2 linked regions of the Prochlorococcus marinus str. MIT 9312 genome follow. The protein of the gene in region 2 binds, or shares a complex with, the protein of the main gene of each other region. Links are inferred from orthologs where the notes say so. Each region holds a gene or a part of one and is shown on either strand. Other genes may lie near its edges. The genes, in order: rodA and mrdA.

The links.
Region 1: the proteins of mrdA (region 2) and rodA are in contact, whole or in part, in a crystal structure (PDB 6PL5), measured with the Thermus thermophilus proteins. The link is inferred for Prochlorococcus marinus str. MIT 9312 from one-to-one orthologs. Residues at the interface, in WP_223903432.1 of Thermus thermophilus: Arg4, Ile5, His6, Leu8, Ala9, Phe12, Ala15, Leu16, Leu19, Gly20, Arg22, Ala23, Trp24, Leu26, Gln27, Val28, Tyr31, Tyr34, Leu36, Leu43, Thr45, Asp47, Lys156, Gln157, Gly158, Ser160, Val184, Leu201, Glu202; in WP_223903423.1 of Thermus thermophilus: Phe161, Val165, Phe168, Val169, Leu172, Pro198, Tyr199, Glu202, Tyr211, Arg212, Asp213, Gln220, Val221, Gln223, Ser224, Ile226, Ala227, Ile228, Gly229, Ser230, Gly266, Phe267, Val270, Leu274, Tyr277, Gly278, Leu281, Phe285, Leu289, Arg297.

What each region holds. Positions count from the first base shown.
Region 1 is NC_007577.1:1,553,661-1,569,786, forward strand. What follows is about bases 6,998-9,937. They hold rodA (rod shape-determining protein RodA), read right to left. Parts: upstream 9,132-9,937; coding sequence 7,863-9,131; downstream 6,998-7,862. Other genes in these bases: PMT9312_RS08615 (sensor histidine kinase), read right to left, coding at 6,998-7,863; PMT9312_RS08625 (Mrp/NBP35 family ATP-binding protein), read right to left, coding at 9,135-9,937. Outside these bases: PMT9312_RS08590 (hypothetical protein), read right to left, coding at 1-239; ppc (phosphoenolpyruvate carboxylase), read right to left, coding at 243-3,212; gshA (glutamate--cysteine ligase), read right to left, coding at 3,266-4,384; PMT9312_RS08605 (anthranilate synthase component I family protein), read right to left, coding at 4,385-5,905; PMT9312_RS08610 (photosystem I reaction center subunit II PsaD), read right to left, coding at 5,965-6,387; more of PMT9312_RS08615, read right to left, coding at 6,499-6,997; more of PMT9312_RS08625, read right to left, coding at 9,938-10,205; hemF (oxygen-dependent coproporphyrinogen oxidase), read left to right, coding at 10,363-11,391; PMT9312_RS08635 (cofactor assembly of complex C subunit B), read right to left, coding at 11,420-11,977; PMT9312_RS08640 (ribonuclease D), read left to right, coding at 12,135-12,770; PMT9312_RS08645 (hypothetical protein), read right to left, coding at 12,774-13,040; PMT9312_RS09530 (lipid-A-disaccharide synthase-related protein), read right to left, coding at 13,069-14,328; PMT9312_RS08660 (hypothetical protein), read left to right, coding at 14,946-15,128; PMT9312_RS09640 (hypothetical protein), read right to left, coding at 15,390-15,557; PMT9312_RS08665 (hypothetical protein), read right to left, coding at 15,544-16,126. UniProt on the Escherichia coli protein: Peptidoglycan polymerase that is essential for cell wall elongation. Also required for the maintenance of the rod cell shape. Functions probably in conjunction with the penicillin-binding protein 2 (mrdA).
Region 2 is NC_007577.1:32,039-48,112, forward strand. Bases 7,480-10,367 are described here. They hold mrdA (penicillin-binding protein 2), read left to right. Parts: upstream 7,480-7,972; coding sequence 7,973-9,763; downstream 9,764-10,367. Other genes in these bases: PMT9312_RS00200 (hypothetical protein), read left to right, coding at 7,480-7,709; PMT9312_RS09645 (hypothetical protein), read left to right, coding at 7,818-7,961; PMT9312_RS00210 (NAD(P)H-dependent oxidoreductase), read right to left, coding at 9,786-10,310; PMT9312_RS00215 (diflavin flavoprotein), read right to left, coding at 10,328-10,367. In the rest of the region: PMT9312_RS00165 (AbrB family transcriptional regulator), read right to left, coding at 1-47; PMT9312_RS00170 (hypothetical protein), read left to right, coding at 182-379; PMT9312_RS00175 (pyridoxal-phosphate-dependent aminotransferase family protein), read right to left, coding at 381-1,517; cobalt-precorrin-5B (C(1))-methyltransferase CbiD, read left to right, coding at 1,605-2,717; guaA (glutamine-hydrolyzing GMP synthase), read left to right, coding at 2,772-4,358; PMT9312_RS00190 (tetratricopeptide repeat-containing sulfotransferase family protein), read right to left, coding at 4,543-6,027; PMT9312_RS00195 (PD-(D/E)XK nuclease family protein), read left to right, coding at 6,306-7,019; more of PMT9312_RS00200, read left to right, coding at 7,101-7,479; more of PMT9312_RS00215, read right to left, coding at 10,368-12,109; PMT9312_RS00220 (diflavin flavoprotein), read right to left, coding at 12,126-13,901; alaS (alanine--tRNA ligase), read left to right, coding at 14,020-16,074. UniProt on the Escherichia coli protein: Catalyzes cross-linking of the peptidoglycan cell wall. Responsible for the determination of the rod shape of the cell. Is probably required for lateral peptidoglycan synthesis and maintenance of the correct diameter during lateral and centripetal growth.

The sequences.
Region 1 (16,126 bases), 1.5 Mb from region 2 along the record:
GCATTCAATCCCCTATCGGATGTAACCCTTACAAAGCCATATAATTTATTTTTTAATTCATTCTGGATAGTAAGAAAAAAATTACTTTTCTGAATAGCCTCAGAAAGAGGCTTTATTGGAAATGTATCGCAACCACAATTTGCTAAAAGTTTGTTAACTTCTTTAGCTAATGGGATCTGAGAAGAGTTAACAAAATAACCTTCTGGAAGAACAAGTTTTTTGTTAGGAAAATATTGCAATTATCAACCTGTATTTCTCATGCCTGCTGCTATCCCATTAATAGTTAGAAGGGCCCCCCTTAATAATTCACTTCTACTATATGCTCTTCTAGATTCATCTTTATCAATAAGAAATTCACTAATTGGAGGTTGTCTTGTTTGATCTCTAAGTCTTCTTAAAAGTGAAACCTGCAAAAATCCCAATGGGATAATTGTCTTATTTCTTAAGCTTACTGAAGATTTTAAGTCTCTATCAGATTCGAGTAGCTTATTTTTGCCAGTAATTTCAAGAACTAAAGATTTTGTAAGACTATATTCTTTCGAAATTACTTCAAAAATATCATCAAAAGAATCTTTATTTTCTTCACTGCCAAGAGTGTCAACATAATATTTAGCAACTTCTAAATCGACCTTAGATAGTGTCATTTCTACCTTAGATATAAGCATCCTAAAAAATGGCCATCTTTGATGTAGGACTCTTAATAATTCAATTTGTTGTGGGTCTGAATTTAATTCAGATGATAATGCAGTACCTACTCCAAACCAACTAGGTAAGAGAAATCTACTTTGTGTCCAACCAAATACCCATGGAATAGCTCTTAAACTTGACAAATCTTTTGCACCTTTTTTTCTTCTTGCAGGCCTGCTAGATATTTGTAATTTACTTATTTCTTCAATAGGCGTAACCTCTTGAAAGAAATTTAACAAGTCAGGATTCTCATACACTAATTTTCTGTAGTGAGACCTTGATGTTTCTGCCAACCTAGACATTAATTGATTCCATTCTGGAGTAGCATCAAGTCTATTATTTACCAAACTATTTTGAATTACAGCTGTAGTAACAGTTTCAAGGTTGTACAAAGCCAGTTCAGGAAGACTATATTTAGACGCTAAAACTTCACCTTGTTCTGTTATTTTTATTCGCCCTTTTAAAGTACCGCTTGGTTGAGCCAATATTGCCTGATAGGCAGGTCCGCCCCCTCTACCTACAGAACCCCCTCTTCCATGAAAAAGTCTTAGCAATATGTTATTTCTACTTGCAAGATTTTGAAGAGCTATTTGGGCTCTATGAATTTCCCAATTACTAGAAACAAATCCTGAATCTTTATTACTATCAGAATATCCAAGCATTAATTCTTGAAGAGGTTTAAAAGATTCTCCAACTTTTGGCAATAATGATTTGTAGAAATCTAATTTAAACAACTTTTCCATTACTTCAGGTGCTCTTTTAAGGTCTTCAACCGTTTCAAAAAGAGGTACAACTAATAAGTTTGAATTTTTTGAATTTTGATCAAGAAGTCCCATTTCTTTTGCCAGTAAGAGTACTTCAAGCAAATCAGATGCACTATGACTCATTGAAATTACATAAGCATGACAAATTCGACTTCCAAATTCTTGCTGAAGTCTCTTAACCATTTTAAAAACTGAAAAAGTTTCTTCTGTAGTGTTTGTCCATTTTACGTCAGAGGGAATTAAAGGCCTTTTTGTATTTAATTCGTCTACAAGCCATTTAATTTTCTCATCCTCAGACATTTGGTCATATTGCACAGATAAATCGAGATATTTTGTAAGCTCTTGTATGGCGTCACTATGCCTTGTACTTTCTTGACGAATATCTAAACTTGCTAAAGAAAATCCAAAAATATGAACCTGAGTAAGTAATGTATTGACTGCCTCGCAAGTCAAATCTGTACTAATAAGGCTATTTTTAATTAGTTCGAGATCATAGGTAAATTCATTTACTGATTTATAATATAAATTTTCAACTTTATCTATATTTTTAGTATTCAATTCTCCTTCTAAGTCAAATTTCCACCCATTGTCAGCCAATAAATTATTCCTTTCTTGTGTTAGCCTCAATTTTTCTAAAATATAACTTAATTTCAATCTATAAGGTTCTGATCTGTATCTTGTCGCCCTAGCTTCATAAATTGCTGGGAACTTAACCCTATCTGTTTCTAATGACTCTAATAGAGAAGAACTTACTTGACTCCATTGCATTGAGACACTTAATTGATCTCTAAGATGAGATGTTGCAGTAATATATCTTTCCAACATTAATTGCCTTTGGTAGCAGGCAGTTCTCCATGTTATCTCGGGAGTGACCGATGGATTACCATCCCTATCGGAGCCTACCCAAGAACCGAAGTTACAGAAAGATTGAGAGGGCAGTTGAACATCTGGATAATTTTCAGTGAGTGCTTCAGCGATTCTGCCTCTCAATTGAGGCATTGCATTAAATAAAACTTGCTGAAAATAGTGCAAGGCATAATCTACTTCGTCTAAAACTGAAGGTTTAAATTGATGTAATTCATCTGTTCTCCACCAAAGTCTTACTTCCTCTTTTAATTGGATTTTTAGAAAGTTTTTTTCTTCTTTTGTTAAAAATTGCTCAACCTGAATTTTTTTTAACAAATTTGCGACTCTGGTTTGCTTATGTCTAATCGTATGTCTTACTATTTCGGTCGGATGTGCAGTAAAAACTAAACGAATATCCATTTCCTGCAATAACTCCTCTAATTTTCCTGGAGGTACATTTAATTTTCTCAACCTATAAAATAATTCTCTAAAAGTTACTGGAGCATTTTGTCTAGCCAATGCTGGGGCAAAGGGATCAAGATTATCGGGCGATTTTTGAACATTTTTATTGGTAAAACTTTGAATATATCTATCTTCCTCCACTCTTTGTTCCAAAATATTCACAAGTTGAAAATATAATGAAAAAGCTCTTGCTGCTGCAATGGATTCTGCTAAATCCATAGAATTTACAATATCAACTATTTCTTTTTTAAAGGTTTTTGAACTATCACCTTCTATTTGTTTTGAATAACTTAATTCTTTAAGTTGGATTAATCTCTCTGCTTGATCATCTGGGCATTCTTCTCTAAGTACAGATTCCCACAAATCCTCTATTAAAAGACGATTTTTATCAAGTGGATCATTAGTACTTATAAGATCCACTTTATTATTTTTTATCTGTTGAAAGGATTCCATATAATCATTATGTCACAAGTGAAAATGTTCAGATCAAAAAATTGTTTAAATAATCAAACATTCTTTTTTTCACTCTTGATCATTTCATCGATAGAAATTTTCATTATCTGCTCAATAGAAAGACCTTTCTCATGTTGATTTATCCATTTCATAGATTGATTACCCTCTTCAAGTACTTTGTGGATAGGTTTCAAAAGATATTTCATATTAAACTTTTCTGCGGTGGATGATAAATCTGATAATAAGTCTTTAATCCAGTCTCTACAAATAACTTTTCTGCCATCTTGCCAGTGAATTAACTCTGAATTCAAACTATTTTTAGCAGCATTAATTTCATTTTGATCACATATTTCTGATAATTCATCAATAGAAAAAATACTAGCAGTCAAAGGATCTAAAGCATTTATATTCTCAAAAAGATGTAAAATCCTTAGTTCTAGCATAGCCGTTATACCTAATAGCAAATTAATATCATGAACAAAATCACAAATTCTTAATTCCAAACGATCAAGAATTAAAGGCCTTTGGGGACCATTTGGTCGAATTGAAGACCAAAAATGCCTGATGTTTTGCATATTTTTATTATCTATATTTTCCTCGATCCAATCGACATAGCTATTATGATTTACGAAAAAAGGAACTTTACTTGGTGTTCTTGGAAACTGAATCCATCTTTGAGAATGATTTTCAGTAATTTTATTATTTAAAAAAGGTGAGCTAGCACTTATTGATAGATACAAAGCAGCCTCAGATCTTATCAGCCTTATCGCAGTAAAAAGCTTATCTAAGTCATCAATTCCTATATTTATGTGAACACTTGAAGTTGCAATAGAGATTCCATAATTATCTTCTATAAATTGATGATAAACATTTGCAAAATCAGATCTTTGCAATTGAATATCATGTTTAAAGCAAAGAGTGGATGAAGGAATGATTGTTAACCCTTTATTGTTTAGCCATAGCCTTAATTTTTTTCTTGGATTTATTAATTTCTCGTATAAAAAGTTATAGTCTTTTTCAGGTGTTGTTATGTATTCAACATTCCTTTTATCTGGCTCTTTCACAAAATTAGAAAATTCTTTTTCAATATCAGCTGAAATACCAATATGAGAATTAAACGAACCTGTGAAAAGTTCTACTTCAAAACCCTTATAAAGATTATTTTTACTCATTTAATTATCCAAACAGGCTAATGATTTCAGTATCCCCTTAGCTTTATTTATTGTCTCTTGATATTCATTTTCAGGAGAAGAATCAGCAACTATTCCAGCTCCTGCCTGCACTGAGACATCAAATTTTCCATCTTCTGAGGGTTTGACTATCATAGTTCTTATTGTAATTGCCGTATTTAATGCTCCATTAATATCAATAGATCCATAAACACCAGCATAAGGTCCTCTAGCATCTTTTTCAAAGTGTTTAATCAATTGCATAGCTCTTATTTTTGGCGCACCAGTTACTGTCCCGGCTGGAAAACATGCCTTTAGCAAATCCCATACATCAGTATTTTCTTTTAAGATTCCCTCAACTTCACTCACTATATGCATAACATGTGAATATTTCTCAATAACCATTAAATCTTTTACCTCCACAGTACCAATTTCACAAACTCTTCCAAGGTCATTTCTTCCAAGATCTATTAGCATTACATGCTCAGCTATCTCTTTTGGATCTTTTAATAAATCTTTTTCAAATTCCAGATCTTGTTTATTATCAATTCCCCTAGGTCTTGTCCCAGCTATTGGTCTTAAGCTTGCAACTATCTGACTATTTTTATTTTTTTCAGCTTTAACCATGACTTCAGGACTGGAACCTATCAGATACCATGAGCCAAAATCAAAAAATGACATATATGGGGAAGGATTAACCATCCTCAAACTTCTGTATAAATTAAAGGGATCATTATTGACTTGAGTTTGAAATCTCTGACTTATAACAATTTGGAAGATATCCCCTTTTCTTATGTATTTTTTTGCAGAAAGAACTGCATCCTCAAAATCTTTTTTCTTCCAATTACTTTTAAGATCTAAATTGAAATTCTCATTTTCATTCCAATCTAAAAACTCGTATTCTTTTAGAGGGACTTTCATTAAATCTCTAGTTTTCTGAATTTTAGAAATTGAGTTTAGATAAACTTCTTCAACAGAAGACTCTTTTGAAGAAGTTATATCTGCATAAACTACTGCGGTTATACATCTTTTAATTTGATCAAAAACAACTAACTGATCAAAAAACATCCAAGAACCATAAGGTATATTGTTTTCTTGTATTTTATTTATTGGAACACTTGGTTCTATTCGATTAATTAATTCATAACCCCAAGACCCATATAATTGCCCAATTGATGGTAAGCCATCAAGCATAGATGATTTATATTCCTTTGTCCAAGTTCTTAAAATATTAAAGGGATCGCCCTTATACATTTCCGTTTTCCCATTATTCCAGGTTTTAACTATTTCTTCTCCATAACAAACGGCTTCCCAAAGAGGTTTAGTAGCTACGATACTCCACCTTCCCAAACTCTCTCCTCCTTCAACAGACTCAAGAAAAACTCCATGTGAATCTTTTTCGGATAATTTTAACCAAGTAGATAATGGAGTCTCTAAATCTGCTGGCCAAGTTTGAGTGATAGGTATAAAATTTTTACCTTCTTTGTAAGCTTTTAAAAAACTATCTTTATTTGAGCTGATCATACTAATAGTATCAACCCAAATTATAAATATATTCTTCTTTTATATCAACTTTGAGTAATTTAATCAAAAGTATTCTTAGTTGTAAATTTCAACCCAGCTGGATTAGGATTCTCACCTATTCGCCTTGGGTTATGGCCAACTTTTTCTCTACCCTCATTAACTTTCTCAGGGAAAACACCATCTTTTGGATGTAAGAATTCAATATCACCGCCTGGGAAAATTCGGTAGATTTTGAAGTCCTCAATTCTTGGTTTAAAAGATCGTAATTGTGTTCCTAGTGCAAGACATTGTTCCTTTCTTGCAAAATACATTAAATTATCACCTTCATGCATAATAGCAGCACCACCAGTGGGTAATTCAAATGCTTGTTCTTTTGAACTATTCCATACAATCGCATATTTTTCTTCGGTTTCTGCTGAGTTCAATAAACCCCCAGTACTTCCTATATGCTTTGGAAATTGACCAACTAAAGTTTCCGTCATTCTAGATTTTGAGTTATTTATACTAAGAAATTAGCATTCATATTTTACAAAATTCAAAATTTACAAGAAAGTTTCTACATTATTTAATAAATATTAAAGTTATTTCTCATTTCATTTTGAATCTGAAATGGGGAAAAATACTGTCAAACCTGTATCACGCCTTTGAGTAACATGCCCTCCTAAACTTGCTAACAACTTTTGAGTGGCATTTTGACTTAGTTGTAAACTCCCCGTTTGAGGGTTCCAATTTAAAACAGGACCTATATCAGAACCATTTTCTTTTTTTAATATTTCTTTTCGATTACAATCTGATTTTTGTACTTTTAGTTGAAGTTTTAGTTTTTGGCCAGCTGGTCTTAATTCTAAAACTAATGTACTGCCCTCTTTCAATCCTCTAGTATTTTTATCAATTAATCCCCTTAACATTAATTCTAGTTTTTCAGAATCACTCAAAATTTGCGGAAGTTGACTGGGGATGTCTATCTTGAAAAAAATCCCACGTCGGTTTAATTGTTTATTCCATACAGGAGAAAGTTTTTTAAAAATTTCGGCTAAATTAATTTTTGCCAAATTATTTGATGAAGTAACTTCGTTACTTACTAATTCTGCAGCATTAAAAATTAAACCGAACCTATCAATTTGTTCATTACATTCATTATCTATTTGAATCAAACGATTTCTCATTGATTCATCCATATTATATTTTTTTAAAGTAGAACTTATTAGGGTTCTTATAGTAGCTAAGGGAGTTCTGACTTCATGAGAAATTGCACTTAACAATTTTGCTTCAGTTATTTGCACATTTTTTTCATCGTTTTTTACAGAATTCTGTATATTATGATTTGGAGCAATATTTGCTAATTTTGCCGATAATGTTGGCCAAAATAATTTTTCAAATTGATTATTAATATTAAGGTTACCTAAATTATTGATTGCATTACGAAATTTTACTCCTTCCTCATAATTTTCTTGGTTTAATTTTGCATGCATTAATTCAATTGAAAGTTTAAGGCTTTCTTCATCACACTTCATTAATAAAATTTTCTTATCTTTTTCTCCTACAATTGATAATATGCATTGAAAATTTGGGGTGATTATCATTAAAAAAGGTTCATAACCATCTTCTTGACTAAGATTTAAGACTTTATAATTACTAACTAAATCGAAATCTTTTTTTATCTTGTCTAAATTTTTGACTGGTAAAAAACCTGCATTCTTATTCTGAAAATATGGAAAACCCTCAGGAGACCAAAGCCATCCATAAAATTGATTTAAAAATTTTTTATCATTAAAAGCAGGCAAAGGTGAGGCAACCCAAATCCCCCCCTGTTTATAATTTTGAGATAGGAAATCTTTCTGAATAACTTCTAAAGAAGCCCACCACATTCTTCTGGATGAATCATCATCCACATGTATAGTTTGAACTCCTTTAATCAAAAGGTCTTGAATTTTTTTTATAGTTATTTGTGATTTCATCAATTTCTTAGTGATCTAGAACGTTTCAATATAGATAAAACAAATCCAATAGATATAAAATTAGTCACCAATGACGTTCGACCATAGCTCATAAAAGGAAGGGGAATCCCAGTCACTGGTCCTAATCCAATAGTCATAAATAAGTTAATTATTATTTGAAATAAAAAAGTTGAGGCTATTCCAATAACAATTAGAGATTCAAAATTAGTCCTAGCAATTGTTGCAGTATTAATAAGTTTTTTAATCAAAAAAAAGAACAAAAATAAAACTATCATGCACCCTACAAAACCCAATTCTTCGCCTAGAGCACTGAATATAAAATCAGTATGTTGTTCCGGTATAAATTGCAAATTAGTCAGCTTACCTTGTAGCAAACCCGTCCCAAATAATCCTCCAGAACCAATTGCAATTTGACTCTGTATCAAATGATATCCGCCACCTAATGGATCTCTATTTGGATCTAAAAATAAAACTAATCTATCTTTTTGATATTCTTTTAAGCCATATTGCCACAAAATTGGTGTCAATTTTGCCACTAATAAATGTAACGAAATAGCGAGAGCAGAAAAAATAATTTTCTTTTTCGAAGATCTATAAGCAAGATATCCTATAAATGGAATCCAGAAAATAAGAAGAGTTGGTAAGGTTAGATAAAATGCAGCAGTGATAATACAAAACACTAATATCAAAATCCACTCTATGGGCATATGCGACCAATAGAGCATCACACCTGTCAAAACAAGTAAAACTAAAGAGGTACCTAAGTCCGGTTGAAAGAAAATTAATAACCAAGGAATAACTACTACTAATAAGGGCAATACTAAATCTCTTATTGTTAAAATTATTTTTTTGTCGAGTACTAAAGCAAGAGTTAACACAGTACTAAGTTTAGCTACTTCTGAAGGCTGAAAAGAAAAGATGCCAAAGTTTAGCCATCTTTGAGCTCCAGAAACTGAAATCCCAAAAAAATAAATTAGTAATAAGGATATTAAAGTACAAAAATAAAATGGAACCAAATACTTTCTAATTCTCTCTAACGGTATATAAGAAATAAAAAATGCTAAAAAATAACCTAAAAAACCAGTTAGGATATGACCTAAATAGTTCGATACTAAAAAATCACCCTGAATACTTTTTATTAATAAACCCGAAATAATAACTAAAAACAGAGGAATTATAAGTATTGGAGAAAATAAAAAACCTCTATTAAAGTTATCTTTTTTTTGTAAAAATCCTCTGTTATTTAATAAAGAAATTCTCCTAAACATCAATTAACTATTAACGAATTGATTCTTAATTAATTGAGCTAAATTACTAAATACAACAGAACTTTCTTTATTGGGTTGGCTTATTGAGATTGGTATACCTTTATTACTATCATTAACGAGAGGAATTTCAATAGGTATTTGGGCTAATAATGGTAAATCATTTTCTTTAGCTAATGTTTGTCCACCACCTTTACCAAAAATTTCATATTTTTTACCTGGCATATCTGGCGGAATAAATACTGACATATTTTCTACAATTCCCAGTAAAGGTACTCCGAGTTGTTTAAACATTGCTAATCCCCTCCTTGCATCTTGTAAAGATACTTGTTGAGGAGTAGTGACAACTATAGCTCCAGAAATAGGCACAGATTGAGAAAGGGATATTTGAGCGTCTCCTGTTCCAGGAGGCAAGTCAATAACCAAAAAATCAAGATTATTCCATTCAACTTGGTACAAAAATTGTCGGATAATACTATTAAGCATTGGTCCTCTCCATATAACTGGCTGACCTTCTTCTATGAGGAAACCCATTGATACCAATGAAATTCCATATTTATTTATTGGTATTAACCTTTGATCACTGCCACTACCTTCTGTAACCTTTGGATTCTGTTCAGCAACTCCCATCATTGAGGGAGTATTAGGTCCATATATATCCGCATCCAGCAAACCAGTTTTAGAGCCTAATTTAGCTAGAGAACAAGCGAGGTTAACTGCAATGGTACTTTTCCCAACTCCACCTTTACCACTGCTAACAGCTATGATATGACGAATCCCACCAATCTTCTTCAACTCAGGAGCATTACTTTGATTTTGAGATTCTGTTTTGGAAGGATTATTATCTATCTCTATTTGAACATCATCAATATCTTCAAAATCCAGTAGTACTTTTCTAACCTCTTGTACAATTCTATCTCTCTGAGAATTTGCAAATGATGGCAATGATAATGTTACGATTACTCTCGGTATAGTTACTCTTACGTTTTTAATCCAAGCTAATTCAATTACATTTTTTTGTGATCCAGCATCAAGAACCTTTTGTAAAGCAAAATTCGCATCTTCTATTGTGGTCATTAAATTTTTAAATATTTTGACAAGGTAGTCGACTGTTTAAAAGATTAAGAACTATGTCGAACTATCAAATAATAGGAAATAAGGTCCCCCTAAGAGAAATTATAAAGGGAAACTTATAATTAACCAAAAAAAATTTTCTTCAAGATTTACTAAATACATGTTGAAAGAACCTCCTAAAAACTCGAGAGAAAAAACTAAAAATCTCTTATTAACTCTACAAGACAAAATTTGTTCAGGGCTTGAAAATATAGATGGAAAAGGGAAATTTACAGAAGAATCCTGGCTAAGAGACGAAGGTGGCGGTGGAAGATCAAGAGTATTGAAAAATGGTTCTATTTTTGAGCAAGCAGGAGTAAATTTTTCGGAAGTACAGGGAAAAGAATTACCTCAATCTATAATCTCCCAAAGGCCCGAAGCAAAAGGTCATGAATGGTTTGCTACGGGAACTTCTATGGTTTTGCATCCTAAGAATCCCTTTATTCCAACAGTTCATCTGAATTATCGATATTTCGAAGCTGGTCCTGTTTGGTGGTTTGGCGGAGGTGCAGACTTAACCCCTTTTTATCCATATCTTTCTGATGTGAGAAATTTTCATAAAGAACATAAAAAAGCTTGTGAAAAAGTTGATAAAGACTTACATAAAGTTTTTAAACCATGGTGTGATGAATATTTCTTCTTAAAGCACAGAAATGAATCTAGAGGAATAGGTGGTATTTTTTATGACTATCAAGATGGTTCAGGCAATATTTATAGAGGAAATAATCAAAATGGAGAGGCATCAAAAGTTTCAGAAAATATTGGCAAATCTAATTTAAATTGGGATAATTTATTTTCTTTAGCGGAAAACTGTGGGCAGGCATTCCTCCCTTCATATCTGCCTATTATTGAAAAAAGAGCTAATAAAACATATACATCAAAAGAAAGAGAATTCCAGCTATATCGAAGAGGTAGATATGTCGAATTCAATTTAGTTTGGGATAGAGGGACAATTTTTGGATTACAAACAAACGGGAGGACTGAATCAATATTAATGTCATTACCACCTTTAGCCAGATGGGAGTATGGATATAAAGCTAAAAAGGGTTCTAGAGAGGAATTTCTTACATCAATCTTTACAAAACCGCAAGATTGGTTAAATGATAAAGATTTAGAAAATTTCTGTATGGAGAATAATATTTTTGATTAAAAATTATCGAATTACTTTGGAATTTATCTTAAATAGGAGTTTTAAATAAAGAGCCGTCGCTTTTCAATTGAAGTTTTTCTCCAAGTTCATTTTCTAAAGAGATTAATTCGTCCCTATGCGCTCTTAATCTCATTAAAGTTGAATTATTATCATTTTCGTTAATCAATCTTAATTCGAATTTCTCCTCTCTTGCTGATTTTTTAAAATAAACGATACCAGACAAAGGACCACCAATTAATCCTAAAAGTATAGGCCACCACCCTAATTCAGGGTATATTTGAATAATTACTAATCCCAAAGCACAAGATCCAAAGCCGCCAAGAAAACCTAAAAAGATTGCTAAAAGTTTACTAGAAACAACTTGTCCCTTAAATATTAAAATTCTTTGTTCAAAATCTCCTCCCGTTTGCTTCCATCCCCTTAAATTTAGCCATTCACATAAACCATTTAAAACCTTCACTGGCTCTTTAGCAGATGAAATCTCAACAATGGTTGTTCTATCTTTACTTGAGGCTCTAAGAAAAAAAAATAATCCTATAGCTAGAAGAATTGTCAGCAACAATGTTGAATTTAAGGAATAAGACATTAACTAAATCTTTTTTTGTAACTAGAGAATAAAAATTAAAGTTACATCATATTATAAATTTATAGATTTATTCTGTAAAATAAGTGCACCAGATAAAAAAATCTTAATTACATAAAAACTACGTAATATCGTAAATGTCTTTAAATACTTATTAAATATGACTATTGAAAATAAAAATATTGATTTTCTTTATAGTGATTTAACAGCAGATTTATATAATATCTATAAAAAATCATCCTACCTTGCTATTGACACTGAAGCAATGGGGTTGATTCATGGAAGAGATAGATTATGTTTAGTACAAATATGCAATGAACTTAGAAGAACAGCCTGTATAAAAATCGAACTTAATAGATCTTCTGCTCCCAATTTAAAAGCACTTCTTGAAGATGAAAAAATTACTAAAATCTTTCACTATGCAAGATTTGATGTAGCAGCGCTAAAATGCAATCTTGGAATTAATACAAAAAATATTTTTTGTACAAAAATTGCAAGTAAGTTGGCAAGAACATATACAAATAAACACGGTTTAAAAGATTTAATTAATGAATTGTTAGGGGTAGAATTAGACAAAAGTTCACAAAGCAGTGATTGGGGTAGCAAAGAAGATTTAACAAAAGATCAATTAGATTATGCTTCAAATGATGTTAGATATTTAATTGAAGCGATGCATAAATTAAAAGTCATCTTAGATAGAGAGAATAGATATGAGTTAGCTCAAAAATGTTTCAAAACAGTTTCAGTTCATGCTGATTTAGACATCCTAAAATTTTCAAATATATTTGAACATTAAAAATCAATCTTCAGTTAAAAAATTATCTTCACCATCAAGAGTTTCCATAAGCTTATCAAGTATTCTTGAAGAACTTAATTTATTGACTTCGTTTTTTTTACAAATTTCTAAGATATTTAGCGCAACTTGTATTTTTTCTTGATTAGTTTTGGAGCCTTCTTTTGCAATTTGAATTTCTACTTTCTTCTTAGCGGAGGATAAGCTTATACTCATTAGTTTTGCAATCTCTGCACAAATTTTCAGATATTTCCGATCATTTATTGGATACATAAAAAAATTAAAACGCTAATGTTATTTACTAAGATAACAAATGAGAGTTTATAGAATCTACAATTTTCTGACTTGCGCCAGATTTCCCCATTCTTTTTTTACCAATTTTCGATTGTTCTAACCTAGCAACTTTTTCTCTCAACAGTAAACTTAAACGTTTTAAAAGAATTTCTTTATTCTTGCAAACTAAAACACTTCCCCCTAATAATCTTGATTGCCTTTTTGCAAATGATTTTGTGAATTGTGGTCCAGATCCTGGAAGTGACAGAGAAGGTATTCCTAAGCCAGCAATTTGCTCTGTGGCAGTTCCTGCATTAGACAAGCCAATATCTGCCATATTGGCCCATAAATTGAATTTGCCTTTTCCAATCAATATATATTTTTCTTTCTTCTTCCATACTGAATCTTGATCAATCAAAAATTTAGTTTTACTTTGTTTTTTAAAACCGTATTTATTTAAATAACTTTGAATTTGCAGCACATTCGCATTAATGCTCAAAGGCAAAAGTATTACCAAATTCTTAGATAAATCAAAATCTTGCAAACAATCAAGAAAATTATCAAGATTTTTAAATGCTTCTGGGTATCTACTTCCAACTAATAAAATTATCCTTTTGAAAGCAATAATATTGGATATCTTTTCATTTTTTGAATTAACAAAATCCATCATTGGATTGCCAAAATATGTTGCATGAATATTTTTTCTATTCAAATTATTAGCTGTTATTTGATCTCTCATAATTAAATTTTTACATCTTGGAGATGTCATTAAAAACATTTCCCATGGGTCCCATTCAGAACCTTTCAACTTATGATAAAAATCGCTTAACGCCCAACCTGGTCCACTACTCCAAGTATGGTCACTTTTGGGAGTGCCAATAAAACTGAATTCGCATTCTGAACTCCAAGCATAAAGTAATGGTAGAAAATCTCCAACTGCAATAATTTTGCAGTTATGTTTTGACTTTTGTTTTACAATTAAAAAATTTCTTAAATTATCTATTAAAAATCCTGCAAACAAATCAAGCAAAAATCCCTTCAGACTTTGATTACTAAAACCTCCACTAGGTAGCTCTTTTAAATAGCCTATTTTACAAAAATTCTTTGATTTTATGGAATTAAATACATCTCCATTTCCTACTAAAGGCAAGACTTCGATATTTTTATTTTTTATTTTCTTTAATAATCTTTTTATTATTTCCGATGCGATTACATCTTCTCCATGGCCATTGCATATAAATAATATAGAATGAGTCACCTTACTGTTAAGATCATAAAAAGATTGCATTAAATCTTTTTCGGCGGCATGGCCAAGTGGTAAGGCAGAGGATTGCAAATCCTTTATCCCCAGTTCGAATCTGGGTGCCGCCTTCTTTAATTTTGATACTAAATTACCTATAAACCCTTCTAAAAGCTTAAGTTTTATATATTTGTTATACATTTTTGGTGGAATTTAGACGAATTAGTGGTCGGCAAGTTGACCAAATTTTGATTCCAAAATATTTGTAATAATTTTATTATCTCACTTGCTGACTACAGAGGAAAATTTATTCCTTAAAGTTTAGTTAGTATTAAAAAAGTATTCAAAATTCCAGATAATTTCTAATGGAAGTTAGTATTTATGTTCTAACTCATCCAGCAATGCCGAATATTCAGAACCACCACATTATTAAACTAATTCAGTTCCAAAATAAAATAAGAGGGTATTTGTTTGCCCTCTTCGAGTCGTATGCACCTCCCTGTCCACAAAGTCGATGAAGTGCTTTTGACTCCTGAATTATTTCTACTCCTAGTGAATGGGAAAAGATAGTCGTGACAACCACAAAGCACTTTTACTCGGGTAATAATACTCTATGAATTTCAAGTTAATAGGAGGACAATATAGATATAGATCTAGGAGGTCTTATGAAACTATTCAATCAATTTAACATTCTTCCAAGATACTTAACTGCGTTTAATTATGCAGGATTAAATCTAAACGAAACCCCAAAAGAACTTGAGAAATGCAACCCTGAGTTTCAAAACTTTTGGGAGAAAGAATGTAGAGAACATCCAACAAATCAAAATTGTTTAATTTACTGCGACTGAACTCGCTTTACGAGTAAATAATTACTTGATCTCAGTTTTGATTTGGACTCTCTCAAAGAACAATCTCTACTCCGACTTTGATAAAAATAAAGTTGAAATTAGTGGTTTAATTTCCTAGTTAGATATTATTAATTCTGGTCAGCAACTTAATAAAATACCGCTCAAAAAGCACTGTTTAAGGGACTGTTTACACTATTATGTCCACTTCGAATCTGGGTGCCGCCTTTCTTCAGATTATTTTATATATACATTTGAACTGTTTTAATAATCATTATCTGCTACACACATTCCTAGACATCTAACCCCATTTGATGCTGTCCTTTTGCAATGAGTACATAAAATAGGATCTTTCTTTGAAGGAGGATTAATTTTTGAACTATTATTAAACTTTAAACTTATTAACTCTTGTTTTGAATCAAATAGAGTCATTCTTGGAAGTGTCATTAGGATCGATACTAACAACAAGTGAAGCATTTGTGTTGGAAGAGGGTATGTCCATAATTTTGACAGTTTCTTTGGGCTCATCAATAATTTGATTTTCTTCAGCACTCTCATCAACTGCACATGCTTCAAGAGCCTCTCGAAGTAGTGAATCAAAAGTTGCACCTGGCAATCTATGTCTCGCAACCTCAAGAAAAGTTCTCGGTAATGATTCAGAAGCAGCATCTCTCAAAGCAGGATTATTCTTCCTATGTTCTTGTTCTTCTTCTATGGATTTAATAAACCTGAGTGTGACATCTCTTTTGGTAGAGGCTTTTATCAGCGTATCGTTTTCAGGATTACTACTATTCGGCTCATTCTCAAGATCATTAAGCCTTTTTTCCAAGCTATTTAAAACTTCATTAGCTTCTTTACTAATATGAGCTAATTGACCATCGGACAAATTAGGTAAATCAGCAACAAAAACCTTCCCATGATCCCTCAGTGTCAAAAAAGTAGGTCTTGGACCTTGAGCCTGTCTTCCACTAAATTCAGAATTATTACCCAAGGGTCTTTTT
Region 2 (16,074 bases):
AAGATAACGCCTGCAATTAGATAATAGATTAGATTTATGTTTGGCATAAATATGAAAGATGTTTGGTCATAATATTAGAAAAAATTTTTTTTGTTTCAGTTTATATTCAAATAATATTTTTGGTTTCCTCTCGTAATGTCCCCTTTAGTTGGCATAATATTATGTAAAGCATGAATTTTTTATGGCTTCACAAATTTCTTACAAAGCTAATAAAATCAGAATTAAAAAGAAATTATCTTTTTTTGAGGGCGGACACCAGCTTGAAAAATTAGAATTTGCTCTTGCAATCGCTCAAACGAAGGGGGATGAAAAAAAATCAATCATTCTCAGAAAAAAGATTGTTGAATTAGGCGGAAATGTTGAAGAGCCAGGTACTTAACTTAATTTCCATCAAGATACTTAGATACTACAACTAATGCTTCACCAGCTTGTTGGGCAGTAATTTTACCGAGCTCAAGAAGTGTATTACTTATAGCAGAAACTACTGTAATAATATCTCGATCGTTTACATAACCTAAGTGGCCGACTCTAAATATTTTCCCCTTTAAATGATCTTGACCACCAGCAAGTAAAATATCAAAATTATTCTTTATTGTTTTTCTGAATTCTTCAGCATCCATTTCTCCAGTTTCTATTGCAGTAATTGAAGGGCTTAAATATTTTTCATCAGCAAATAATTTTAGATTTAAAGCCTTTACAGCATTGCTCATTGCTAATTTATGTTTATTGTGTCTGTTGAAAATGTTATCTAAGCCTTCTTCTCTCATCATTGTTAAAGCTTCATCTAAAGCAAAAACCAAATTAACTGCTGGAGTATATGGATTACTGTTACTTAAAAGACTCTTTCTGTAGGATTTTAAATTTAAATAAAATTTTGGTAAATTAGATTTTTCTGCAGCTTCCCATGCTTTTTGGCTCATTGCTATAAAACTAAGCCCTGGAGGTATCATATATCCCTTTTGTGATCCTGACGCAACGATATCTAATTTCCATTCATCTACTGGTACATTGCAAGCTCCAAGACTTGTAACGCAGTCAACAATTGATAAAGCTGTATTGTGTTCGCGAATATATGAACTTATAGTTTCTAGATCATTAATTACACCTGTTGAGGTTTCAGAATGAGTCAAAATAACTCCCTTTATTTCTTTTTGGTTATCTTCCTCTAATACCTTTTTGAATTCTTCTGGATCAAGCGGAGTACCCCATTCGGAATCAATTTTTATTACTTCTAAACCAAATTCTTTAGCAACTTTTACCCATCTTTCGCCGAATTTTCCATTTTCTCCACAAATTACTTTATCTCCTTTACTTAAGGTATTTATTATTCCAGCTTCCATTGCGGCAGTTCCACTACCAGTAATTGTTAGAACATCATTTTGAGTTTGATGAAGCCACTGTAAATTTTTAGTAGTACTTTCTACGAGATCTTGGAATTCTTTACTGCGATGTCCTATCGGATGCTTACTTAATGCTTGTAAAACTTTTTCTGGAACTGGGGTGGGTCCAGGAATCATCAATGATAATTTTTGTTGTATGGCCACTTTTTGTTAAATAGGTCATTCTTAGATTAGTTCTCATTATATATTTTTCAATTACTTGATTTGAAAAAAGGATTTTCTTTACCTTTGTGGGTTGCTGGAGCTGCTAGGTCAGCATTAAAAAAACTAGTAGGGTTGCCATTTGATAATTATGAACTAATAAAAATTCCTAATGAAAAAAAAGAAATAAAAATCGAGATTCATTCTGTTGGTTTACTTAAAGATGACTCGCATGCATTAGGAATTTCCTTTGCAAAGTCTGGCTTATATCTTGACATTACACAAAACTTAGAAATATGGACAATAGCCTCTTTAGAAAGAAATTCTTTTAATAATCCTCTTCAAACAAATCCAATAAATATTATTGCAGGATCTGGTGTAGGTATAAAAGAGGATACATCAGAAATATGCATTTCTGATTTTGCAAAAGAAGTTTTATATGAAAATTTATTAGATATTATTCCTGAGGGCTTTAATTTGAAATTAGAAATTATTTTCCCAAATGGGGTATTTTTAGCTGAAAGAACTAGTAATAAGTCATTTGGTATCGTTGATGGATTATCTATTATTGGAACTTCTGCTGAGACTTATTCCAGTGCTTCACCTGATCAATTAGAAGAGGCTAAAACTAATCTAGCAAAGTTAGTTCAAAATGATTTTAAAGGGAAAGTTGTTTTTGTTATTGGTGAAAATGGTTTAAATTTGGCAAAAAATTGTAATCTTAAATTTCCTATTCTAAAGGTTGGCAATTGGATAGGACCATTAATAGTTGATGCTGCAATAAAAAAAGTTAAAACTGTAATTCTTTTTGGTTATCACGGAAAATTAATTAAATTAGCAGGTGGTATTTTTCATACACATAATCATTTGGCAGATGGAAGAATTGAGATTCTTGTTTATTTAGCTGTTCAAGAAAAGGTACCAACAGAAATAATAGTCCAATTATCTCACTTAAAGAATCTTGAAGAAGCCCTATTACTACTTGAAAGATTTGATAAATCTATAGCTGAAAAATTATTCCTTAATTTATCAAATACGATTGAAAAGCGTTCTTTTACATATGTCAATAGGTATGTAAAAACGGATATGGAAATCGCATCAATCATTTTTGATAGAAAAAGAGAAATTAGGTGGGCTGGAACTTACGGTAATAAGTATATTTCTGATTTTCAATGAGATTAATTTTTGATTGATTATGCTTTTGTAAATAAATTGAGCTAACTTTTATACATGAGTCAAACATCTTTAAAAAAAGAACGCGATCCTTCAATACTAATTTTAGATTTCGGATCTCAATATTCTGAATTGATTGCAAGAAGAATTAGAGAAACTAATGTTTTTTCTCTTGTAGTAAGTAACTGTATTTCAATTGAAGAAATTAATGATATTAATCCTAAAGGGATAATTTTGAGTGGCGGTCCAAATTCTGTATATGAAAAAAATGCTCCAAAATGTGATGAAAAAATTTTTAATTTAGGAATTCCTATTCTTGGCATATGCTATGGAATGCAATTAATGGTCAAAGAACTTGGTGGATCTGTAACTTCAGCAACCAAAAAAGCAGAATATGGTAGAGCACCAATAAATATAGATCAAGAATCTGAACTCCTTTCTGATGTAGAAGATAAATCCATAATGTGGATGAGTCATGGCGATTCAATTAATTGTTTGCCTGATGGATTTAATAAAATTGCTCATACCGAGAACACACTCCATGCAGCAATTTCAAATGATAGAAAGAAATTATTTGGCGTACAATTTCATCCTGAAGTAATTCATTCAGAGTTTGGGATAACGGTAATTAAAAATTTTGTTTATGGCATTTCTAGTTGTGTGGCTGATTGGACAACCGAAACCTATATAGAGGAAACTATTCCTAGGATAAGAGATCAAGTTGGCAATAAAAAAGTTTTGCTTGCTTTGTCAGGAGGAGTTGATTCGTCAACTCTTGCGTTTCTTCTCAATAAAGCAATTGGAAATCAGCTTACATGCATGTTTATAGACCAAGGTTTTATGAGAAAAGGTGAACCTGAATTTTTAATGAATTTTTTTGATAAGAAATTTCATATAAAGGTTGAATATATTAATGCAAGGGAAAGGTTTATTTCCAAATTAAAAGGGATTACTGATCCAGAACAAAAAAGGAAAATTATTGGTGAAGAATTTATTAGAGTATTTGAAGAAGAAAGTAATAGATTGGGCCCTTTTCAGTATTTAGCCCAAGGTACTCTTTATCCTGATGTTATTGAAAGTGCTGGTACTAATATTGATCCAAAGACTGGGGAAAGAATAGCTGTAAAAATTAAGAGTCATCATAATGTGGGGGGATTACCAAAAGATTTACAATTTAAATTAGTTGAGCCATTAAGAAAACTTTTTAAGGATGAAGTCCGCAAATTGGGAGCTGCCTTAGGTTTGCCGGATGAAATTATAAAAAGGCATCCATTCCCGGGACCAGGTTTAGCGATAAGAATTTTGGGAGAAGTTAATAATGAAAAACTTGACTGTTTAAGAGATGCAGATTGGATAGTGCGAGACGAAATTAAAAAAGCAGGTCTTTACAATGATATTTGGCAAGCTTTCGCAGTATTGCTACCAGTTAAAACTGTAGGAGTTATGGGTGATAAAAGGACTTATGCATGGCCAATAGTTTTACGTTGTGTATCTAGTGAAGATGGTATGACAGCAGACTGGTCAAAAATTCCTTTTCCGATTTTAGAGAGAATTTCTAATAGAATCGTAAATGAAGTAGTTTCAGTTAATAGAGTGGTTTATGATATTACAAGCAAACCTCCAGGAACTATTGAGTGGGAGTGACGGAAAATTGCCATATTTTATCAACAATGGAATTTTTGGGTTTTACGTGGGTTTTACGTGGAAATTTCACTTTCATAAATCCCTTGATACCAATGTGTTTCAAGGTTCGAAATCAAGAGGTTCTATTGAATGGGAGTAAAGGATTACAGGGTTTTTTGCGATGTTTTATGGATATTATTACTGATTAATACTTTAGGTCTTTATATTGATCCTTTTGAGTAATGATTTCCATTGCAGGTCTAAGCATCTCTTTATAGTTTTTCCATCCTCCTAAAGATTTTGTAGTGATTGGTGAACGAACCTCAACATTGCTTCTTGTTGAGACTTTACGATTATTTAAATGTGGCGATAAATATAAATCATTCCATTTCCAACCTAACCAAAGAATTAATGATTTTATCTCTTCTGAAGGATGAGTCACTAATTTATCGTAATTTAATTCATATATATGATTTTTAAATTCTTTTTTGTATATTTTCATGATCTCCTCTTGATCAGAATAAACTGCAACAGAATCAACCAAACTTGAAGAGAAATTATTCCCTGTTGCGAAATGTGCTCTATACATAGAAAGGATATTATCTAAAGGATTTCTATAGCAATGTATTATTTTTGCATTAGGAATTGCTTGTGCAATTATGCCTGCATATTGATAATTAAATAACCATTTATTTGTTGTGGATCTTTTATTTTTGGTTATTTCTAATTTTTTCCAATATATTTCACTAAGGTCTGTTTTTTTTTCAGATTCTTTATATTCTCTATATGATTTTTCAAAGATATTGACTTCTCCAAGATCTCTTACATGAGAATTCAAACTTATGATTGATTCAACCAGGGTAGAACCACATCTAGGAAGTCCTACTATAAAAATAGACATTGGATAATTTCCAAATGCTTTATTTTTTCTTTCATAATTATCTGAGGATATTTTCAACTTTTTAGTTTTATTGATTAATAAATTTGCTTCAGATTTATTCAATCTAAGTTTGATATTATTTGCATTAATAAGATTCTCAGCGCTTTCTTGATATTTTCCTTCTCTATGAAAAATATTTGATCTTGCGAAAAAAATATTTATTAATTCTCTATTATTTTTGTTTTTTATAAGACTTTCAGAAAAAAGTTGATTGTGCCATTTTGGAGTTTTATCACCAGAATACATAGTTGATAATGATAAATATGCATCAGTCAAGTGAGGATCTATTTCAACTGCTTTTTGATTATATGAATCTGCCTCTTTTAATCTACCCAGATCTTTTAAAATAAATCCAAGATTATAGTAAGCAATAGCAAAGTCTGATTTAAGTTTTATTGCTTTTTTAAGTTCTAATTCTGCTTTCCCCAAATTTCCTTGACCAATAAATAAAACTGCCAGATTGTAGTAAGCATTTGCATATTTAGGATTTAAAGAAATTGCTTTTTTAAGTTCTAATTCTGCTTCTTTGTGTTTTCCGATTTCGTTTAGGAATATTCCATAATTTGAAAAAACTCTATAGTCTTTTATTCCATGTTTAATAAGATATGCATAGTGTTTTGCTGCTTCTAGTGTCCTTCCTTGTGCTTGCAGTGTGAATGCTTTTTTAATCAATTGATCGCTATCTAGTATCTCTGCATTTTTTGGTGTTTTTATTTTCTTTAATTGGTTCTTTTCGCCAAAACCTTTCATTATTTATAAAGATAATTTCTTTATAGCGATTATAGTCTTAACGTAAAGTTTTTATAAATTGTTTACTAAGTAGATTAATGATTAATTTAATTGTAATTCCTAATTAATTATCTACAATTAGTTAGACAAGTTTTTTGAACTTACATAATGTTAGTAATCCTTTTGCTTAGCACTTGTTTCTGACGTAAAATTTACTCCTGTCTTAGTGCAAGCTTAGAGCAATGGAACTATTGAATGGTGGTAAATTATCAAATTTTTTAAATTGGATTTAAAACGTGATGAGCGAGATTATTAAATTAAGTAGATCCACTGTAGAAAAATATCTGAGCTGTCCTAGATGTTGTGTACTCGACAAAAAGTATCAAATAAAACCACCATCGTTACCATTTACTCTAAATATAGCAGTAGATAATTTATGTAAAAATGAATTTGATCATTACAGAAGAATTCAGGAGCCACATCCATTATTGATTGAAAATGGTATTGATGCTGTGCCTTTCAAACACAAAGATTTAGAACGCTGGAGAAGTAATTTTCAAGGGATAAGATATAAATCAATTGAGCATAACTATGATTTTGGCGGAGCTGTTGATGATATTTGGCAGAAAAAAAATGGTGATCTTATCATCGTTGATGTAAAAGCAACATCTAGAAAGAATTTTGATTGGTCCGAGACTTTTAATAAATACGAATATGCAAAAGCTTATAAGAGACAATTGGAAATGTATCAGTGGTTATTTCAGAAAAACGGTTTTCAAGTTGCTAATGAAGCATATCTTTTATATTTTAATGGAAAAAAAAATGAACAGTTTTTTAATAATCAATTAAAATTTGATGTAAATTTAATTAGATTAGACTGCTCAACATCCTGGGTAGAACTTAAGATAATTGATACAGTCAATTTATTACGTTCCGATACTTTTCCAAAACCTTCATTAAGTTGTGAATATTGTAATTATTTAAAAAAGCGTTGGCAGTTATCAATTACTTAATACTCATAGAAAATTTTTCTAATAGTTCTGGAAAAATAATAAATAAAAGATAATCTTTAATTAGATTCTTAATTTAGACTTTTGATAAATTTGAAAAACTCTGATAAAAAGATAACTAATCATCTTCAACAAGATGTAGTCAAAATATCCGGTAAAACAATTTTTATTAATCCTTTTTTGTATTGGAGAAGATTCGATGAAAATACTAATAGATGGCTTAGAGAACCTGGTCAAATGTCAGAGGATCAAATTCATCCAAATAGGAATCGTTTTTATCCAGAAATAGAGTGGGCTGATTTAAGTCATGAGCAAAAATTAATCAAAGATGCAACTGTTGAGATGTTTTTAAAAACTCTTGAATTGATAAGTACATTTCATCCTTATCTTAATTCAGGTCAGTTATTAGAACTAGAGAGAAAAATGGCGATTATAAAAAAAATACCTTTTGAAAACTGGGTTAAAAAATCTTTCGCTAAAAAAGCAAGATTATTAGAAAATGAAAAAAGAAAATTTCAAAGAGAAAGGTTTTTTAGTAGCTGGATGGAGTGGTTTAGTCTTGAAAATACTCAACAAGCTCTTTTACCAGTAATCGTCACGATATTTATCTCATCATTTATAGGGTGGTCTTTAGGAATATCTAAAAATAGTTGTAATCCTTATTTTGAACAAAACTCAGAACAGTTAAATTAATTGTTTTATGATTTATGTACAGTATCGAACTTAATATTGTTTTGAAAAAATTAATTTTTTTATTTAACATTGGATTATATAGAAAACTGAAGTTAAAAATTAAAGTTTATGAATGAAGAATTCACTCCAAATAATCTTGAAAATGAGGAGCTTAATCTGAATAATGAAGAGAGAGATTATAAAAATTTAATCACCAGGCTAAAAGATATAAGTTCAACCATTGCTTTATTAGAAAAAACAATATTTAGATAAATTTTAAATTTTTGATCAAAAGACCGTATAGTAAAAAACTTATTTCATTCAAGAGACAACCGTTAGTCTTACTTATCTTTTCCTCGATTTCATTTCTATTGATTTTGTTACGGTTGATTTTTTTACAACTATTAAATTACGAATCTTTTAAGAAAATGTCTGATGAGAACAGGATTAGACTTATCGCTTCACAACCAATACGCGGAAGAATACTTGATAAAAATGGTAAGGTTCTAGCAGATAGTAGAGTGAAATATTCTCTAATAATAAAACCTCAATCGGTAAATGAAAGCGATTGGGAAAAACATAAAGTAATTATTTCTGACTTTTTAAATATTGATAAAAATTTAATTCAAACAAAATATTTTGATGGTTTAAAAAAGCAGAAACTTGCAGTAACTATTATTGATGATTTAAGTGTGGATCAATTAATAAAATTTAAGGAAAATGAAGATAATTTATTTAGTTTTGAAATAGCGACGAAATTAATTAGAAATTATCCTTATAAATCACTAGCTGCTCACGTAATTGGATATACACAACCAATTACTGAGTCAGAATACAAATTTTTATCTAAAAAGGGTTATAAATTAAATGACTTAATTGGTAGAACTGGCATTGAATATGTTTACGAAGACTTCATAAGAGGTGAATGGGGCGGAGAGATGGTTGAAGTGAATTCTTTAGGAAAATTCCAAAGATCCTTGGGGGTTAAACCCTCCAGACAAGGTAACGATATTGAATTGACTATTGATATGGACTTGCAATTAATTGCCGAGGAAGTTCTTAACGACAAAAAAGCTGGAGCGATAATAGTGATTGATCCAAGAGATGGTGCAATAAAGGCAATGGCAAGTAGGCCTACTTTTGATTTGAATTTTTTTTCAAAGGATTTTAAGCCTGAAAAAGAATATGATAAGTTATTCAACTCTCCTGAAAAACCTCTTTTCAATAGAGCATTAAATGCTTATGATCCCGGAAGTGTTTGGAAGATTGTAACGGCTTTAGCTGGCTTAGAAAGTGGAAAATTTCCTATTGATACTATGTTAGAAACTAAACCATGTATAACTTATGGGAGTCAATGTTTTAGGGAACATAATGATTTAGGCTTTGGGGTAATAGGTTATGAAGATGCATTAAGAGTTTCAAGTAATACTTTTTTTTATCAAGTCGGATATGGAGTAGGTGTTGATGCAATTCATAAGGTCTCTAGAAAGCTTGGTTTTAATTCTTTATCTGGAATTGAAATTTCTGAACAAGAAAATATAGGATTAGTAGCAAGTAGCAAATGGGCTAAAGAAGGGCGGGGATGGGGCGAACCAGGTAGAACTCCTTGGGTTCCAGAAGATATTGCGAGTATGTCTATTGGACAATTTGTTGTTCAAGTTACTCCTATTCAATTAGCTAGAGCATATGCTGCTATTGCAAATGGAGGTTATCTAGTTACTCCTCATTTAGTTAAAAAAGATGATGAAAATATTTCACACAAAAAACGTATTAAAATTGATGTTGATCCAAAAAATATTCAGTTGATAAAAGACGGTCTGAGGAAAGTAGTAGAGTCTGGCACAGGAGTATCCATTAATTATGGAGTTTCAAATTTACCTCCAGTTTCAGGTAAAACTGGAACTGCTGAAGATGGTGAAGGCGGCTTAGATCACGCTTGGTTCGTTTGCTTTACTCCTTCTGAAAAAAGTGAGTTGCTTGTAGTCGCTTTTGCTCAAAATACTCCTGGTGGAGGCTCTGTACATGCACTTCCTATGGCTAGACAAATTTTAAAAGTTTGGAATGAAAAAAATTGATATTTAGTTTTATTTTTAAAGTTTATGTTTTTATCTTTTTCATTTGTAAAAGTCTTTGAATAATATCTTCAATAGTTTTTGTATCTATAGGTTTACTATATGAGGATAAAAGTTGTCTTCCTAATACCTGACTTCCTAAATGTACTAATTGAATGCGTAATGAAGTAAGTAATTCTAACCCTATGCCACCAGAGAAAGTTGCAATTGCAATTGGTTGACCATTAAATAAATTTCTAAAGTCATCTCCGGAAATAGAAAGCCATGCTATGAAGTTGGAGAGAATAGGAGGTATGGATCCATTATATTCAGGAGCACAAATCACCCACTTTTCTATTGAGAAAAGCTTCTTTTTAATTTCTTCTATTTCAACTGGAATATTTTCTTTGCTGTGAATTCGTGGATTAAATAGTGGAATATCAAGAGTGGTAAGATCCAAAATTTCAGAACTTACTTTCAGTTCATTACTCTTTTCAAGGAATTTTTCAGAAAGTTCTAGATTTTTCCCACAACTAGCTGTAATAATAATCAGATCTTTTGATTCAGTCATAAATTAGATAAATAAAATTAATAGTTAGATCCAGTTTTACGGTGATGAACTGCTGTTAAACTATCGGATTTTAATATATTACCGTGTAGGACTTCTGCGTAAATCACCCAATGATCTCCACATTCCATTCTTTCTTTTACAGAGGCATCTAACCATGCTAAAGATTGAGGAATAATTATTTGTTCATTAGGTGTCAATTCAATATCTAATCCTTGAAATCTATCTTCTCCTGGTGCAAAGGGTTTAGTGAATCTTTTTAAAGGTTCTTTAAAATCTTTTTCACTTAAAATGTTTAAAGCAAAAGAGTCTCCAATTTGAAGGAGTGACTCTACCGATCTATCTTTTGCTACTGCAATACTTAATCCAGGCGGGGAAAAACTTGCTTGACTAACCCAAGATGCAAGCATTGCTCCTTTGATATTGTTCTTATCTTTACCTTTAGAAGCAGTTAGAACACATAGTGAGCCAATCACCCTTCCAAGAGCTTGTAATTTTGGATCCGTTTTACTTGTAATCATTCCGGTATCAGATTTTCTGGGCTTTTTCTTTGCTTTTTTTATAATTTTTCTCCCAAAGTGAGTTCCTATTTCTTCTAGCTCTTTAATCTTTGGTTTATTTGGACTGAATTTAATTCTTATAGGGTCAAAACTAAACCTAAAACCACCATCTTTTAGTTTTGATTCCAGTAAATCTATTGCTTCGCCGCTCCAGCCAAAACTACCAAAAATTCCTACTGGTTTATCTCTATTACCTTCTGATAATAATGTTCCAAGTGCACTTATTATAGGAGTTGGGGCGTGACCACCAAGTGTGGGAGATCCTATTAAATAGCCATCAGCATTTTGGATAGATTTTATAAGTACATCATTTGACGTAAATTCACAATTAATACTTTCAACTTCAACAGAAGTTCTATTTATCCCTTTAGCTAATGCATCACCTATTGAGGCCGTATTTCCATACGCACTTGCATATATCAGAGCGATCTTAGGATTATTTGTTGAAAGATTCTCACCCCATCTAATGTAGTCATTTAAAAAGCTTTTTAGGCTATATTCGATCGCGGGACCGTGCAGAGGGGCAATAGTTTTAATGTCGTAATCTGCAATTTTTTCAGCAATTGATACTACTTGATTAGACATTGGTGCCATTAAGCAATCATAAAAATGTTTCCTATCAACTTCTGTACTAACTCGATTTGTCTCAGACCAATCTTCAGATGCTATATGGGCAGAGAAAATTTTTTCACTTAGAAGTATTTCTTGATTACGTTCATAAATTATCAAGCCTCCAGGCCAACGTGCTGTTGGAATAGGAATTAACTCTAGATAAATGTTATCTAATTCTAAATTAAGTTCTTTTTTGATTATGTTTATTTCAGGTAATTTAGTTTCAACAAAGTTTTCTAAGTTAGGATTTCTTTGATTCCAAAGTTCGCTAATAAGTTTATAACCTGGATTAGAGCAAGTAATAGTTGTGTTTTTAAATTGGGTACTTAGATTTTTTATAGTTTCAATAATTTGGGGATTAATATGACCAGAAATGACATTGATTTTATCTAATTTAAATTGATCGCAAACACTAGAGATTACTTTTTTAAATGAGTTTAAATATTGTTTTTCAGGTGGATGAATAATAAAAAGTTCCTCATGACTTCTAATTAAAAAAGTATTAAAAGAGGTTCCTTTCTCAAGGTTAAATTCAAGTTCAAATCTTTCTTTATTTTGGTCTAAGAATCTGATACAAGTAAAATTTTTGGTAATTTCAAATTTTGATAAGTTTTTATTAACTTCTGACATTTTTAGGATTTATTTTCTAATAGTGATTAGCAACTTTTCTGTGATGAACAGCTGTTTTGCATGATAAATCAGAGACATTACCATTTTCAACAATTCCATAAATTATCCAATGATCTGGAGTCTCTAATCTGGAGCTCACTTTACAATCTAAAAAAGCGAGAGAATCTGATAGGACTGGTCCTCCTTTTGCGATGTTACTAATTACATCTACATCAGCAAATCTATCAGCTCCAGGGGCAAATCTTTTTAGAAAATGTCTAAACATTTTCTGATAGTTGTCTTCTCGCAAGATATTAACAACAAAACCTTTTCCAACTTGCATATAAGATTCAATAGCTCTATCTTTTGCTACTGCTACCGTAATACCTGGTGGAGAAAAACTTGCTTGACTAACCCAACTTGCGACCATTGCACTTTGTCGAAACGTTGAACCTTCTCCTTGACTAGCTGTAACTACATATAATCCTCCACTTAATCTGCCTAAAGCTTTATCTAAATTTGAATCAAGGCTCTTCATAGAAGCAATATTTTTCTTTTTATTGATCAATTGACCCAAGTCAGTTCCAGCTTCTTCGAATTGTTGATAAACAATGGGATCTGGAATGGTTTTAACTCTTAAAGGAGAGAAAGCTTCTTTTTGACCAAGTTCTCTTAATTTATTTGCTAAAGAATCTATTGGTTCATCATTTCCACCAAATGCATCATAGACAGCTGTAAATTGTTTTGATTTTAGTGCTGCAAATAAAGTACCAAGAGATTCTTTTAATTCATTATCTGAATCTACTGGCCATGTGGGGATGACTACTGCTTTTGACTCTGAAATTAAACTTGTTAATTCTTGGGGGTCAGAAGATCTCAAATCAATTAATTGTACTTGAGCATCTGCTTTGCTTATTCCATGAGATATCGCTTGACTTAGTCGATCACAATAACCATAGTCGCTGATGTAGCAGACTGATACAAAATCATTACCTTTGCTTTTATTGCTACTCCATTCTTGATATTTTCCTTTCCAAAAATTAACTTGATTATGAAGCAAAGGCCCATGACCTACGGCTATTGTTTTTAATTCAGGTAGCTTATCTATTCTTTTAATTGCCTGCAGAACGCTTCTAGCGTTTGGACCCATTAGGCAATCGTAATAAAAACGAAAATCATCATATATTTCTTTTTGATCAGTGTCATAAAATTCATCAGAACAGTAATGGAGTCCAAATGCATCGCATGTGTAGAGAACATGAGTGCTGTGGTCATATGAAAAAATTGTATCTGGCCAATGTAAATTTGGTGCGCTTATAAATTCAATATTATGTTCTAAACCGCTATTAGGATTAGTCCCGAGATTTAAAAACTCTCCACTTTTAACTTCTATTTTCTTAAAGGGAACATGTATTTGGTCTTCAATAAACTTAAGGGCTAATTTTGATCCTACTACTGTGATATTTTTGTTTAATTCTAGAAGATTACCTATTAAACCAGAATGATCAGGTTCTGTATGGCTTGTAATTAGATAATCCACTTCTTGTGGATTTACCTCTTTTAGTAATTCTTCAAACCATAATTCTTCGAATTTTGCGTGACTAGTATCAATTATTGCTAGTTTTTCGCCTTTAATAATAAAACTATTATAAGTAGTGCCATTCCTTAAGCCAAATTCAATATCAAATCTACTGCGATCCCAATCCAGAGATCTTATGGCATAAGAATCATCAGCGAAGTTTTGAGATTGAACTGTCAACTTGTTATTTATTTGTGCCAATTTAGAATTACTTGTCTGGGCAGAGGCTAGCATAGGACAAATCGCGTTATAAATAACTTTAGTTGTGTAGAATATAAATCCGCGTGATTATTTTTGCGAAATAACCGAAATTACGCTTTTCTTTAATTTTTAATCTTCTTATTCTGGATAAATGACATCTCAACTAATTAAAAAAATAGTTACTGGAGATGAGATAAGAAATGCTTTTTTAAAATTTTACAGTGAAAAATTACATAAAATCATTCCAAGTGCATCTTTGATTCCAGATGACCCTACGGTTATGCTAACAATTGCTGGAATGCTACCTTTTAAACCAGTTTTTTTAGGTTTAAAAGAAAGACCATCAAAAAGGGCTACATCTAGCCAAAAGTGCATCAGAACAAATGATATAGAAAACGTTGGAGTTACAGCTAGACACCACACTTTTTTTGAAATGCTTGGTAATTTCTCTTTTGGAGATTATTTTAAACGAGAGGCTATTCAATGGGCTTGGGAATTAGTTACTAATATTTATCAACTTTCTGTTGAAAATATAATTGTGAGTGTTTTTCACGAAGACGAAGAGTCTGCAAAAATTTGGAGAGATGAAATTGGTATTCATCCAGATAGGATAGTGAAACTAGGTGAGGAAGATAATTTTTGGTCATCTGGCAAAACAGGTCCATGTGGACCTTGTTCAGAACTTTATTATGATTTTCATCCTGAAAAGGGTCTGCAGAATATTGATTTAGAAGATGGAGATCGTTTTATTGAATTTTATAATCTTGTTTTTATGCAATATAATCGTGATTCTAATGGAAAATTGACAGATTTAAAATTTAAAAATATTGATACAGGAATGGGTCTTGAAAGGATGGCTCAAATACTACAAGAAAAGCAAAATAATTATGAGACAGATTTAATTTTTCCTATTATTCAAAAAATTTGTGAGATTGCAAATATTGATTATTTTTCTTCAGATGATAAAAACAAAATTTCTTTAAAAATCATTGGTGATCATACAAGAGCTGTGATTCATTTAATTTCTGATGGAGTAGCAGCAAGTAATCTCGGAAGGGGATATATATTAAGAAGGCTTATTAGAAGAATGGTCAGACATGGGAGATTATTAGGTATAACAAATGAATTTTTACCCCATATTGCTACTGTCGGGATCAATTTAATGCAAAATAATTATCCTGATTTAAAAAATAATAATGATTTAATTTTGAATGAGATAAAAATTGAAGAAATAAGATTTAGGGAAACTCTTGAAAGAGGAGAGAAATTGCTAGATGAGTTAATTTCTTCAGGGCAGAAATTAATTTCTGGTTTTAAAGCTTTTGAACTTTATGATACTTATGGATTTCCTCTAGAACTTACTGTAGAAATTGCTGAAGAAAATAGTATCAGTGTAGATGTAAAGGGTTTTGAAGAAGAAATGAATGCACAAAAAGAGAGAGCTAAAGCTGCTTCAAGTAATATTGATTTAACTTTAGAGGGATCATTAGAGCGAGAAATAGATCTTTTTAACAAAACTGTTTTTAATGGTTATGATTTACTCCTTTCGGAAGCTGAAATAAAGGGTATATTCTTGGATTCAACATTAGTAAAGCAAGCAAGTGAAGGACAGAAAGTTTTAATTGTTCTTGATCAGACAACTTTTTATGGAGAATCTGGCGGGCAAGTTGGTGATATTGGAACGATATTTTCAAAAGATTTAGAGGTCTTAGTTGATAATGTTATGCGAAAGAAAAATGTTTTTTTACATTATGGAACGATCAAAAAAGGAATATTAACTATTGGACAAAAAGTCAAGACTAATGTTAGCTCCTCTAATAGAGCTAAGGCTGCTGCAAATCATACAGCTACTCATTTATTACAATCTGCACTTAAATCAGTTGTTAACGAAAGTGTTGGACAAAAAGGTTCATTAGTAGCCTTTAATAAATTACGATTTGACTTTAATTCCTCTAATCCTATTTCTAAAGATCAAATTTCTAAGATTGAGACTTTAGTTAACTCTTGGATTATGGAAAATCATGCCTTAGAAATAAAAAATATGTCTAAGAGTGAGGCTCTTGAAAAGGGCGCAGTCGCCATGTTTGGAGAAAAATATGATGATGAAGTGCGCGTTGTTAATGTACCAGGAGTTTCAATGGAACTTTGTGGTGGCACACATGTTAAAACTACATCCGAATTAGGTTCTTTCAAAATAATTAGCGAG